DNA from 3 places in the Lysinibacillus sp. NPDC056959 genome. Region 1 is predicted to be linked to each of the others. Evidence: riboswitches for the same ligand, from Rfam matches in the RefSeq annotation. Region 1 holds a riboswitch; each other region holds the start of a gene.
What was found. A riboswitch is a leader RNA that binds a small molecule or an ion and turns the genes downstream of it on or off. The one in region 1 is predicted to bind cobalamin.
Positions count from the first base shown of each region.

Region 2: it holds a riboswitch for cobalamin, as region 1 does, so the genes downstream of both, ACFTQ7_RS17200 (ribonucleoside-diphosphate reductase subunit alpha) here and ACFTQ7_RS19275 (FecCD family ABC transporter permease) in region 1, are expected to answer to the same signal.
Region 3: it holds a riboswitch for cobalamin, as region 1 does, so the genes downstream of both, cobT (nicotinate-nucleotide--dimethylbenzimidazole phosphoribosyltransferase) here and ACFTQ7_RS19275 (FecCD family ABC transporter permease) in region 1, are expected to answer to the same signal.

Region 1 is NZ_JBHURE010000021.1:53,425-56,708, reverse strand. It holds gene ACFTQ7_RS19285 (NADPH-dependent FMN reductase) at 1-477, shown strand, start outside; gene ACFTQ7_RS19280 (biotin transporter BioY) at 631-1,227, opposite strand; cobalamin riboswitch at 1,394-1,585, shown strand; gene ACFTQ7_RS19275 (FecCD family ABC transporter permease) at 1,846-2,892, shown strand; gene ACFTQ7_RS19270 (heme ABC transporter ATP-binding protein) at 2,899-3,284, shown strand, end outside.
Region 2 is NZ_JBHURE010000016.1:82,163-85,446, reverse strand. It holds gene ACFTQ7_RS17200 (ribonucleoside-diphosphate reductase subunit alpha) at 1-1,676, opposite strand, end outside; cobalamin riboswitch at 1,840-2,026, opposite strand; gene ACFTQ7_RS17195 (hypothetical protein) at 2,137-2,820, opposite strand; gene ACFTQ7_RS17190 (ECF transporter S component) at 2,817-3,284, opposite strand, start outside.
Region 3 is NZ_JBHURE010000041.1:12,949-16,232, forward strand. It holds gene ACFTQ7_RS23930 (YheC/YheD family protein) at 1-564, shown strand, start outside; cobalamin riboswitch at 1,591-1,767, shown strand; gene cobT (nicotinate-nucleotide--dimethylbenzimidazole phosphoribosyltransferase) at 1,882-2,937, shown strand; gene ACFTQ7_RS23940 (trimeric intracellular cation channel family protein) at 3,058-3,284, opposite strand, start outside.

The DNA of each region.
Region 1 (3,284 bases):
ATTCAAAAGCGTTATGCGGAGGAATTGGATCTTGAAGTATTAAGCTTAAAAGACCTACCAATGTATAACCAAGATATCGAAAATGAAGCACCGCAAACAGTATTAGATTTTAAAGCAAAAGTAAAAGAGGCGGATGCCGTTCTTTGGCTGACTCCAGAATATAATGGTACAGTGCCAGGTGTTATGGTTAACGCCATCGATTGGTTATCTCGCGTTGATAAAGTAATGATTGGCAAGCCATCATTCATGATGGGTGCATCAATGGGTAACTTAGGTACTGTTAAAGCACAATTACACTTAAGAGATATTTTATTCTCACCTGGAGTAAATTCACCATTACTTAGTGGTAATGATGTTTATATTGGCGCAGTACACACTAAATTTGATGCTGAAGGCAATTTAACAGATGAGGGTACTATCAAATTCCTAGATGTAGTTATTGATAACTTCTTAAACTGGATGAAAACATACGTTTAACAATAGAATGTCCCATTAGTATGTAAAATACTGATGGGACATTTTTAGGTTTTAAAATATTTGTTTAGTTTATGATAGAGGTTAAAGCCCCGACACTCTTTGCCTTATATATAAGTCGGAACGGAAATCAACCTACGTTTTGGTGATGAACCTTTATTTGATTGGAATTATTTTTAATACCTTTTGAAGACGGTATGCAAAAATACCCGCGAATATAGCTAAAATAATATCCTTTGGCAAAGGAGGCATCATCCAAAGCCATGCTATTTTATACGTGAAAGCATCAGGCGCACTAGCCCATAGCTTATAGGCAAAGTACATCCAATTTGTCCCTAATAAATAATTAATAGCAGTTGCAACTAATGCAGCAACTACATAGCTTTTCTTCGTTCCAATGCGTTCTACAATAAGCCCTGCGACAAATGCTGCTAATATAAACGAGACAATGAAACCAAATGTAGGACTTAAAATTTGTCCAAAGCCTCCGCTGAATCGTGCAAATACAGGTGCGCCTGCTAAACCGATGCACATATAAACAGTACAAGCGAGTGCCCCTTTTCTACTACCGAGAATAAGTCCCGCTAAAATAGCAAAAAACGTTTGTAATGTGATCGGTACTCCGCCAACAACCATGAAAGGTACAATGGACGTAATATTAGCTCCTATCATCATTAATGTTGAAAATAGTCCAATGTATGCAATATCTACTGTTCTTAATTTTTGATGTGTATGTTCCACAACGGTTGTCATTATGTCACCCCTAAAAAGTAATGTTGATAATAATAGTGTAAAAAAATAAAGTTTTTGTGTCAATTTTATTATTATTTTAGGTTAACATAAAGGTGTTTCTTAACTTGATAAATGATTGATAGTATAGACTAACTATTGAAATATATGATAGAATTGTCATAATTTTAAATCATTCGATACTAATGGTGTGACATCTTGTACAATGTGTCACTTAAAAGGGAAATCGGTGCAAATCCGACGCTGTCCCGCAACTGTAACGAGGAGTTCTATGATGATTTAGCCACTGTTCTAGAATGGGAAGGCAATCATAGGTACATTGATTCGAAGCCAGGAGACCTGCCATTTAGTTATTCCTGTAATGCCCACGAGGATGAAAGCGATTACGGACAATAGTAGAAGAAAATCTAACTTTGTTTAATTTCTTTCAGCAGGTGTCCAAATACACGCTGAAAGACGCGATTATGCCAGGCATAATTGATTCTAGGGTATTTCCATGCGCATTTGCATGGAATACCCTTTTTTCTTTCATTTATCTTCGTACTGCAAATAGTAGCAGAGTATCAGCTACAATTACGGCTAGATGAAATTAATGTTTAATGATTAGGAGTTAATAAAAAGATGAATAGAAAATTTATGTTACTTTCAATGACCCTTCTTCTACTACTTATTATTTCAATGACAATTGCAATTATGGTTGGATCGGTTTCCGTTACGCCACTTTATGTATGGAAGGTTATCCTTTCTAAAATCCCTATTATTCAAAGCTCAATCGAACAAGATTGGAGTCGCTCACAGGAAATTATCATTTGGCAAATAAGGGCTCCGCGTGTATTACTCGCTGCTATCGTCGGAGCAGGCTTGGCAATTGCAGGAGCAGCTATTCAGGCGCTCGTTCGTAATTCAATTGCAGAACCATATATTTTAGGGATTTCTTCTGGAGCGACGGTTGGTGCCACAGCTGTCATCATTTTAGGTGCCTTTTCATTTCTGGGCGTTTATGCTCTTTCCGTATCGGCTTTTTTAGGCTCTCTCACAGCAATGGGGTTAGTTTTCTTCTTATCGCATGTTGGCGGTAGAGTATCCGTCTTTCGACTTTTGCTTTCAGGGATGGCGGTGTCATTTATTTTATCTGCTATTTCAAATTTTATCTTAATGTTGTCGAAGCAAGAGGGGGGAATGAAGGCAGTCATGTTTTGGATGCTAGGAAGCCTAGCAGGTGCGAAATGGAGTATTCTTGTAATTCCTGCAGTCATTTTTATTGCAGTATTTGCCTTGTTATGGCTCAACTATCGCAGCTTAAATTTATTACTTCTTGGAGAAGAAGCCGCAGTTACATTAGGGGTTAACTTACAACAATTTCGAATACAGCTTATTTTATTAGTATCGTTATTAACGGGTGTGCTGGTTGCTGTAAGTGGCTCAATTGGATTTGTTGGTTTAATCATTCCACATATTGTACGGCTAATTGTAGGTTCAAATCATAAGTATGTCATACCGATTAGCGCATTATTAGGGGGGATCTTCTTAGTTTGGGCAGATGCACTTGCTCGAATATTAATTGCCCCTGAGGAAATGCCGATAGGAATTATCACGGCTTTTTGCGGAGGCCCATTTTTCATTTGGCTGCTACGTCGTAACAATTATTCTTTCGGTGAAGGAGATTAAAAAAATATGACATTAGAAGCGAAACAAATATCATTCTCCATTTCCGATGAACGCATATTACATGAAGTAAATGTTCAAATAAAGGACAAGCAATTTGTTGGGTTGATCGGTCCTAATGGTAGTGGGAAGTCAACGCTATTAAAGAATATGTACCGTTTATTAAAACCAGAAAGTGGAACAGTGTTATTAAATGAACAAGATATTCTAAAGCAATCGAGTAAAAACATAGCTAAAAATCTAGCAGTTGTGAGTCAAGAAACACCGGTCTTATTTGATTTTACAGTGCATGATTTAGTGAGTATGGGGAGAACACCCCATAAAAAACTATTGGAGTTTGATCAAGAGAAAGATTTTCAAATCGTAAAGGATGCACTGAAGCAAACGGGTATCGC
Region 2 (3,284 bases), on a different contig from region 1:
CGAATCGTTAAATACGCAATTTCCTCATATAGCTTGTCCGCAAATTCTACAGCTTCCTCAGACTCCCATTGAATTTCTTTCAAAGCTAATAAATGATGCCAGCCAAATGTTCCAAGTCCAATGCCTCGGTAGCGTAAGTTCGTACGCTCTGCTTGTTTTACTGGAATTGTATTTAACGCAATAACATTATCTAACATACGTACTTGAATCGGAATTAATTTTTCTAAAACACCAGCCGGTACAGCTCTACCTAAATTGATAGATGATAAGTTACATACAACGAAATCGCCAGGCTTGCGACGTGTTACGATAACATCATCTTCTAGAGTAATAGACTCGAATTCAGTAGCTGACATATTTTGGAATATTTCTGTGCACAGGTTCGAGCTATAAACCATTCCCTCATGCTTATTCGGATTCATGCGATTTACTTCATCTCGATAAAACATAAACGGCACGCCTGTTTCAAGCTGCGAGCGCATAATACGTTTCATAATATCAATCGCTGGCACAACTTCACGGCTTAATAATGGATTCGCAATACATTCTGCATATTTAGTACGGAAAGTGCCATCACCTTTTTTCTCATCGTAGAAATCCTCTAGTGAAAAGCCCATAACTTCTCGTACTTCATGTGGATCAAATAAATGCCATTCCCCGCGCTCTTCAACCGTTTCCATAAATAAATCCGGTAAGCATAGCCCTGTGAAAATATCATGGGCACGCAAACGCTCATCCCCATTGTTTAAGCGTAAATCTAAAAACGTAAAGACGTCTTTGTGCCAAACATCTAAATAAACAGCAATAGCTCCTTGTCGTTGACCTAGCTGATCGACTGAAACCGCCGTATTATTAAGCTGTTTAATCCATGGTAGAACACCACTAGATGCACCTTTAAAGCCTTTAATTGATGAGCCTCGGCTACGAATTTTACCCATATAAACACCAATACCACCACCGTATTTCGATAATGTTGCAACATCTGTATTCGTGTCATAAATACTTTGTAAACTATCATCTACTGTATCGATAAAGCAGCTAGATAGCTGGCCATGTGTTTTACCTGCATTCGATAATGTAGGTGTTGCCACAGTCATATATAAATTACTCATTGCCCAGTAAGATTCACGTACTTTTTCTAAACGATTTTCTGTTTCATCCTGCATAAGGGTCATCGCAATGACCATCCATCGTTCCTGTGGTAGCTCTACTGGTGTTTTCGTGTAATCACGGACTACATAGCGGTCCATTAATGTTTTTAAGCCAATATACGTAAACAATTCATCTCGACTTGATTCTAAATAGGAAGCGAGTTCTTGAAGATCCTGCTCACTATATTTTGTTGTTAAACTTTCATGATACAAACCAGCTTCTGTATAGCGTGCTAATTGTTCCGGGAAACATTTATAAACATCTTGCACTGAAACGCCACGGCGCATTGCAAATTGATCATATAGTTTTTCTAAATAAATTTGAGCTGCGACGAATGTCCAGTATGGCTCCTCCTCATCAATTAGGCTAAGCGTTTGTAAAATCATCGCATCCGCCCATGCTTCAAATGTCGCATTGTCGTTTTTTCGTAGCCATCGATCCGATAATCTTACAAAACTTTCGAGTTCATCCTCCGTATAACTTTTCTTGAGCTTAGCAATTTGCTGTTCGATTTGAATTGTCATGTATACATTCTCTCCCTTTCTTTCTCCAGCAACACAAAAAGCGATCACGCAACACTTATCGGTTACGTGATCGCAGTAAAATCGGAAATGGAAATGAAGGACATGCACACTAAGAAGTGGACAAATCTCTCGCCTCCACTTCTCAATCCCCGAAGAATGTGTTGCTGTCTTGAACAGATCGGCAGGTCTCCTGGCTCATGCTTCCTCCAAATGATGGCCTTCCCGTTCTTTACAGTGGCCTATTCATCATTTGTCAGCACTTACAGTTGCGGGGACAGCTTCGGCCTAAGATGACTCTTTTCCGAATTCCCTTTTAAACCATATTTGGTACCGCTCGTCCAAAATACTATATATTGTGTTTTAACTCCTAAACAAATCTAACATATAGTGTTTATAGTTGCAATAGGCGTTTTGCCCCTTGAATTTTTTAAAGTGCTACTTTTTCTCGAAGCAAGCCCGATTACAATGCAGTTTTACGTAGTTTTTCAAAATTTCTAGGAAAATATTTTTGTACTAGCTGCTCTTTTTCTGGATTAATTCCTAGTAAAACTACTGCACATGGACCAGCCGTTTTCTCAATATCTAATGCACTATTGACCTGTTGCTCGCCAAAAAGTCGGCTAAATTCTGCTTGTAAACCTTTTGATCCAACTGGCCATACTTGCTGCACAATTCCCTCTTTCCACGCTTGAAAAATAGGTTGCAGCTGTGCGACATCTTCAGGTTGTGCAAGGATTTCATTGCCTACAAGTGGCAAACCATATGTGTACCAACTTAGTTGCTCATGCTTAGTTGCTGTACGTTTCTGCTGCTCCCCAAGCATCGTTATTGACAAGCCTGATTGTAAAGTTGGCATATTAGTCTCTGAACTACCGTCTATTTGCGGACAAAAAAGGCCAGCCTCCTCAAAAACCTGTTGAATGCCTGCAACATAACGAGACCATGCAGCATCCCCTGAAAAATTAGCAAGTAAAATATGCTTTGGTAAAGCATTTGCAGCAAGCTGCTCTAAAAATGTAACACGTGCAGTAAAATATGCTGTAAGCTGATCTGGAGCAGACACAACATCTTGTAGCTTTTCGCCAATTGCAGCGGCATTATCGGTTGTCGCAATGAACTCACCTATTTTTATTGCATTTCTCAATGTACTCGACCTTCCTTACGCACAAACACCTTCGACAGAACTGGCATCGCCACCGCAACGATCACTAGATTAATGAGTGTTGCCAGTGGAAGACTAGTCAATGACGTCCAGTAAAACGCCGGACTAATAATAAAGTAAAATGGTATAGGTGCCACGACACCATTTAAAATAAGTGCCACAGGCCATTTCCAGAAATGCATGCCTTTTTTATGCATAACCCCAAAGATCCATACAACGATAAACATTTCCACTGCGATAATTATATGTAGTGGTCCAAAAGGGAAGCCAGTAGTTAGGGCTGAGATAAAATGCCCAATGACTCCCGCAACACCAGCTAATACTGGCGATAAAAATACAACGCTCAAAAATGCCGGTGCAGAGTCAAGCGCAGCAGTTGTAATAAATGTTGGAATTTTAATGACTGCACCTACTGCACAAATTGCCGCTACCATGGCAGTGAGCGT
Region 3 (3,284 bases), on a different contig from region 1:
CACTATTGTTTTAACGGATTTACCATGCAAGGTGAAGAAATAAGTAAATGTGTAGCAGCAATTGAGGATTTCCACCAAGTTCTACATCCATATGAGAAACACGGTAGATTAAGCGGAAATTATATTATACAGGAAGGGGTCAAAAGTCTCACCCCTGATGGGGATTCAATATCTATTCGTGTTCATGTTCAAAATCTAAAGGGAAAATGGGTAATTGGTGGAATTTACGGAAGGGTTGCAACTGAGGATCATGGGATTGTCAATTCAAATCGGGGTTCTAAAGCAATATCGATTGAGGAATTATTATCAGGTTATTTGATGATGGATAATACAAAGAAAGATCAAACAATAGATTCTCTAAAAGAAGATTCAATTTTAGCAGCTGAAGTAATAGCATCCCACTTTCCTTGTAGAGAATATGGCATTGATTTTGGAATAAATCTTGAAGGAAAACCTATATTATTTGAAGTAAATACAACGCCTAGCATTCGTAGTTTTGCCAAAGTTGATAGGGCAATCTGGAAGAACATTGTTGAGATTAGGAAAAAGCAAAATGAAGGCTAAGTTTGAAATGTAGTTATTTTTCATTTTAGTCATCAGCATATTTCTATTCAATAGACATACATCAAAAAATTACTTTCCTTTCTATAATTTTAGGAAAGAAGAAACTTAATTGCATCCGTTACTTGTGAACGATTAGGGATTTCCTGAAAAAATGGATTATGGTTGGGTAGGCGCGATATGAATCAATTTTCTTTGGAGACGATTCAGCATGGGCTCAAATTCCCAGCCCTCAGGAACCTGAATTCGCGTACATTAGTTTATTTGGTTATTCGAAGTGTTAAAAGATTCTTTTGATTCACTCTTATTGGCGAAGGAAAATCCCTGGAAAAAATGTCTGTTTACAACTTAAGCAGACCTATTTTTATATTAATTATACTTTGTTAGAGATATGTAGAACTATAACTTCTGAATGATTGTAGGGAATAGTTTCACTTCATTTTGAAGCAACGTCCTAAAGATATTGGTTACTCGAAAGATTTCAGTATGTAGTTTTTTAGTAACCATTAATAACTACTTAGGCTTGGAATAAAGTTTAATTAAAAGCACTTCTTTAGCCTACATTTTAAGATAAATAAAAAGAATCCATTTCGAATAAAAGGCTTCTTATTTTTGCTTACTGAAGTACTATAAAAAACAATTAAAGAGAAAAGGAACCAATAAAACTAAAATAGCACCTATACCAAAAACAGAAATCACTTTTATCATGTCTTTCTTCAACAAAACACCACCTAATATCCATTTCTTAAAATCCAAACTATTATGTAAGGATGAGTGCTTTTATACTGCGTTTATATTAGTGTTAACGTTATTACTAGTGAATTAATTATTAGCAGTGTGAATTAGCCTTTCATAAGATCAAAAACTGACTGAACTTTCAGTAGTAACTGCTATAGCAGTAATTACTTTAGTATTTTGTGTTAAAGTTTTTAAATATGAATAATTAAGCATATCTATTTACTTAAAAAACAATGAAGCTTGAAAATTTAAAATGTTGACACAATGAGCGCTTTGCCGTAGATTTAAAGTAATTGCATAAAAGCGTTAGGTGCCCACTGCGGGAGAATAGGGAATAAAGTGAAAAACTTTAGCGGTCCCACCACTGTAAAAGGGAGTTTCATAGAGAATGCCACTAGCATCGTTCTGGGAAGGTTCTATGAAATGTTGAAATTGAGCCAGGAGACCTGCCTATCTGCTTCGTATTATATAGACGATGGAAAAGTCTGTAGTTTATTTGTTATGGATAAACTACAGGCTTTTTATTTTTTTCTCTAAATCATTCTTCGAGTAACGAGGGCAAAAAAGAAAGGGGAAATTTTCATGCAATTATTACAACAAACGATCCACAACATTCAAAGTGCCGACCACAAAATGATGGGGCAGGCAAGAGAACGCATAGATGCACTTTGCAAGCCACCTAGTAGTCTGGGAAAGCTGGAAACTCTAGCTGTGCAACTATCTGGTATTACAGGTGAACTATATCCTACAATTGATAATAAAGCAATTATTGTCTGTGCCGCGGATCATGGTGTCTGTGATGAAGGAGTGACACCGAACCCACAAAATGTGACGGTCTTCCAAACATTAAATTTTCCTAGAGGCGGAACTGGTGTCTGTGCTATCGCAAAAATCACAGATGCAAAAATTGTCACGGTAGACGTTGGCGTTAAAGAGGATATTCCAAGCGATGCTGGTGTTATCATTAAAAAGATTAAATATGGTACGGACAATATGGCAAAAGGACCTGCTATGTCAAGGGAAGAAGCCATTCAATCCATTGAAGTAGGAATTGAAGTAGCTACGGAAGAAATTAAAAAAGGGATAAATGTGCTCGGGACAGGTGAAATGGGTATCGGTAATACAACACCTAGTGCTGCTATATTATCGGTTCTTCATGAGTGTCATCCGAATGAAGTGACAGGCTTCGGTGCAGGAGTTGGACCAGGAGGGATTGCACATAAAGTAGAGGTTATTTACAATGCTATTGCATTAAATAAACCAAATCGCCATGATGCTATTAATATTCTTGCAAAAGTTGGAGGGCTAGAAATAGGCGCTATGGCAGGAGTGATACTTGCTGCCGCCGCACATCGAAAACCAGTTGTTATTGATGGCTTTATTTCTACTATTGCAGCTCTTATTGCATACGAACTTGAGCCAAACGTCAAAGACTATATTATTCCTTCTCATGCCTCTGAAGAACCAGGTGCAAAAATTGCCGCTGAAATGCTCGGAATTGAACCGATGCTACAAATGAATATGCGATTAGGAGAGGGCTCTGGTGCAGCTTTAGCCTTTCCTATTTTGGATGCAGCAAGCTCTATGATGAAAAACATGACTACATTAGAGGAAGCTATGCTACTGTTGAAAAAGTAGATCTATTAATCTTTAGGTGCTTATTGTCGCTGCTGTGGATGCACGGCGTTTGTGAAAATAAGAACAATTCAAAACAAGCCCAAATCTGATATTTGGGCTTGTTAATATGCAACGATATAGCTATGCCCGACTCAACCTCCGTAACGGTAAACGCCATTTCTTCATATATGAAAGTATTCTTAGTATTGTGATCACACCAAATAATACATATAAAAAGGTATCCCCTGAAAATAGTTGAAGTCCGATAATAAGCCCGGCTAGTGCTGCCCAAACACCATAAATTTCATCACGGAGGACTAATGGTTGTCGTCTAGCTAATAAATCTCGAACAATTCCACCACCTGACC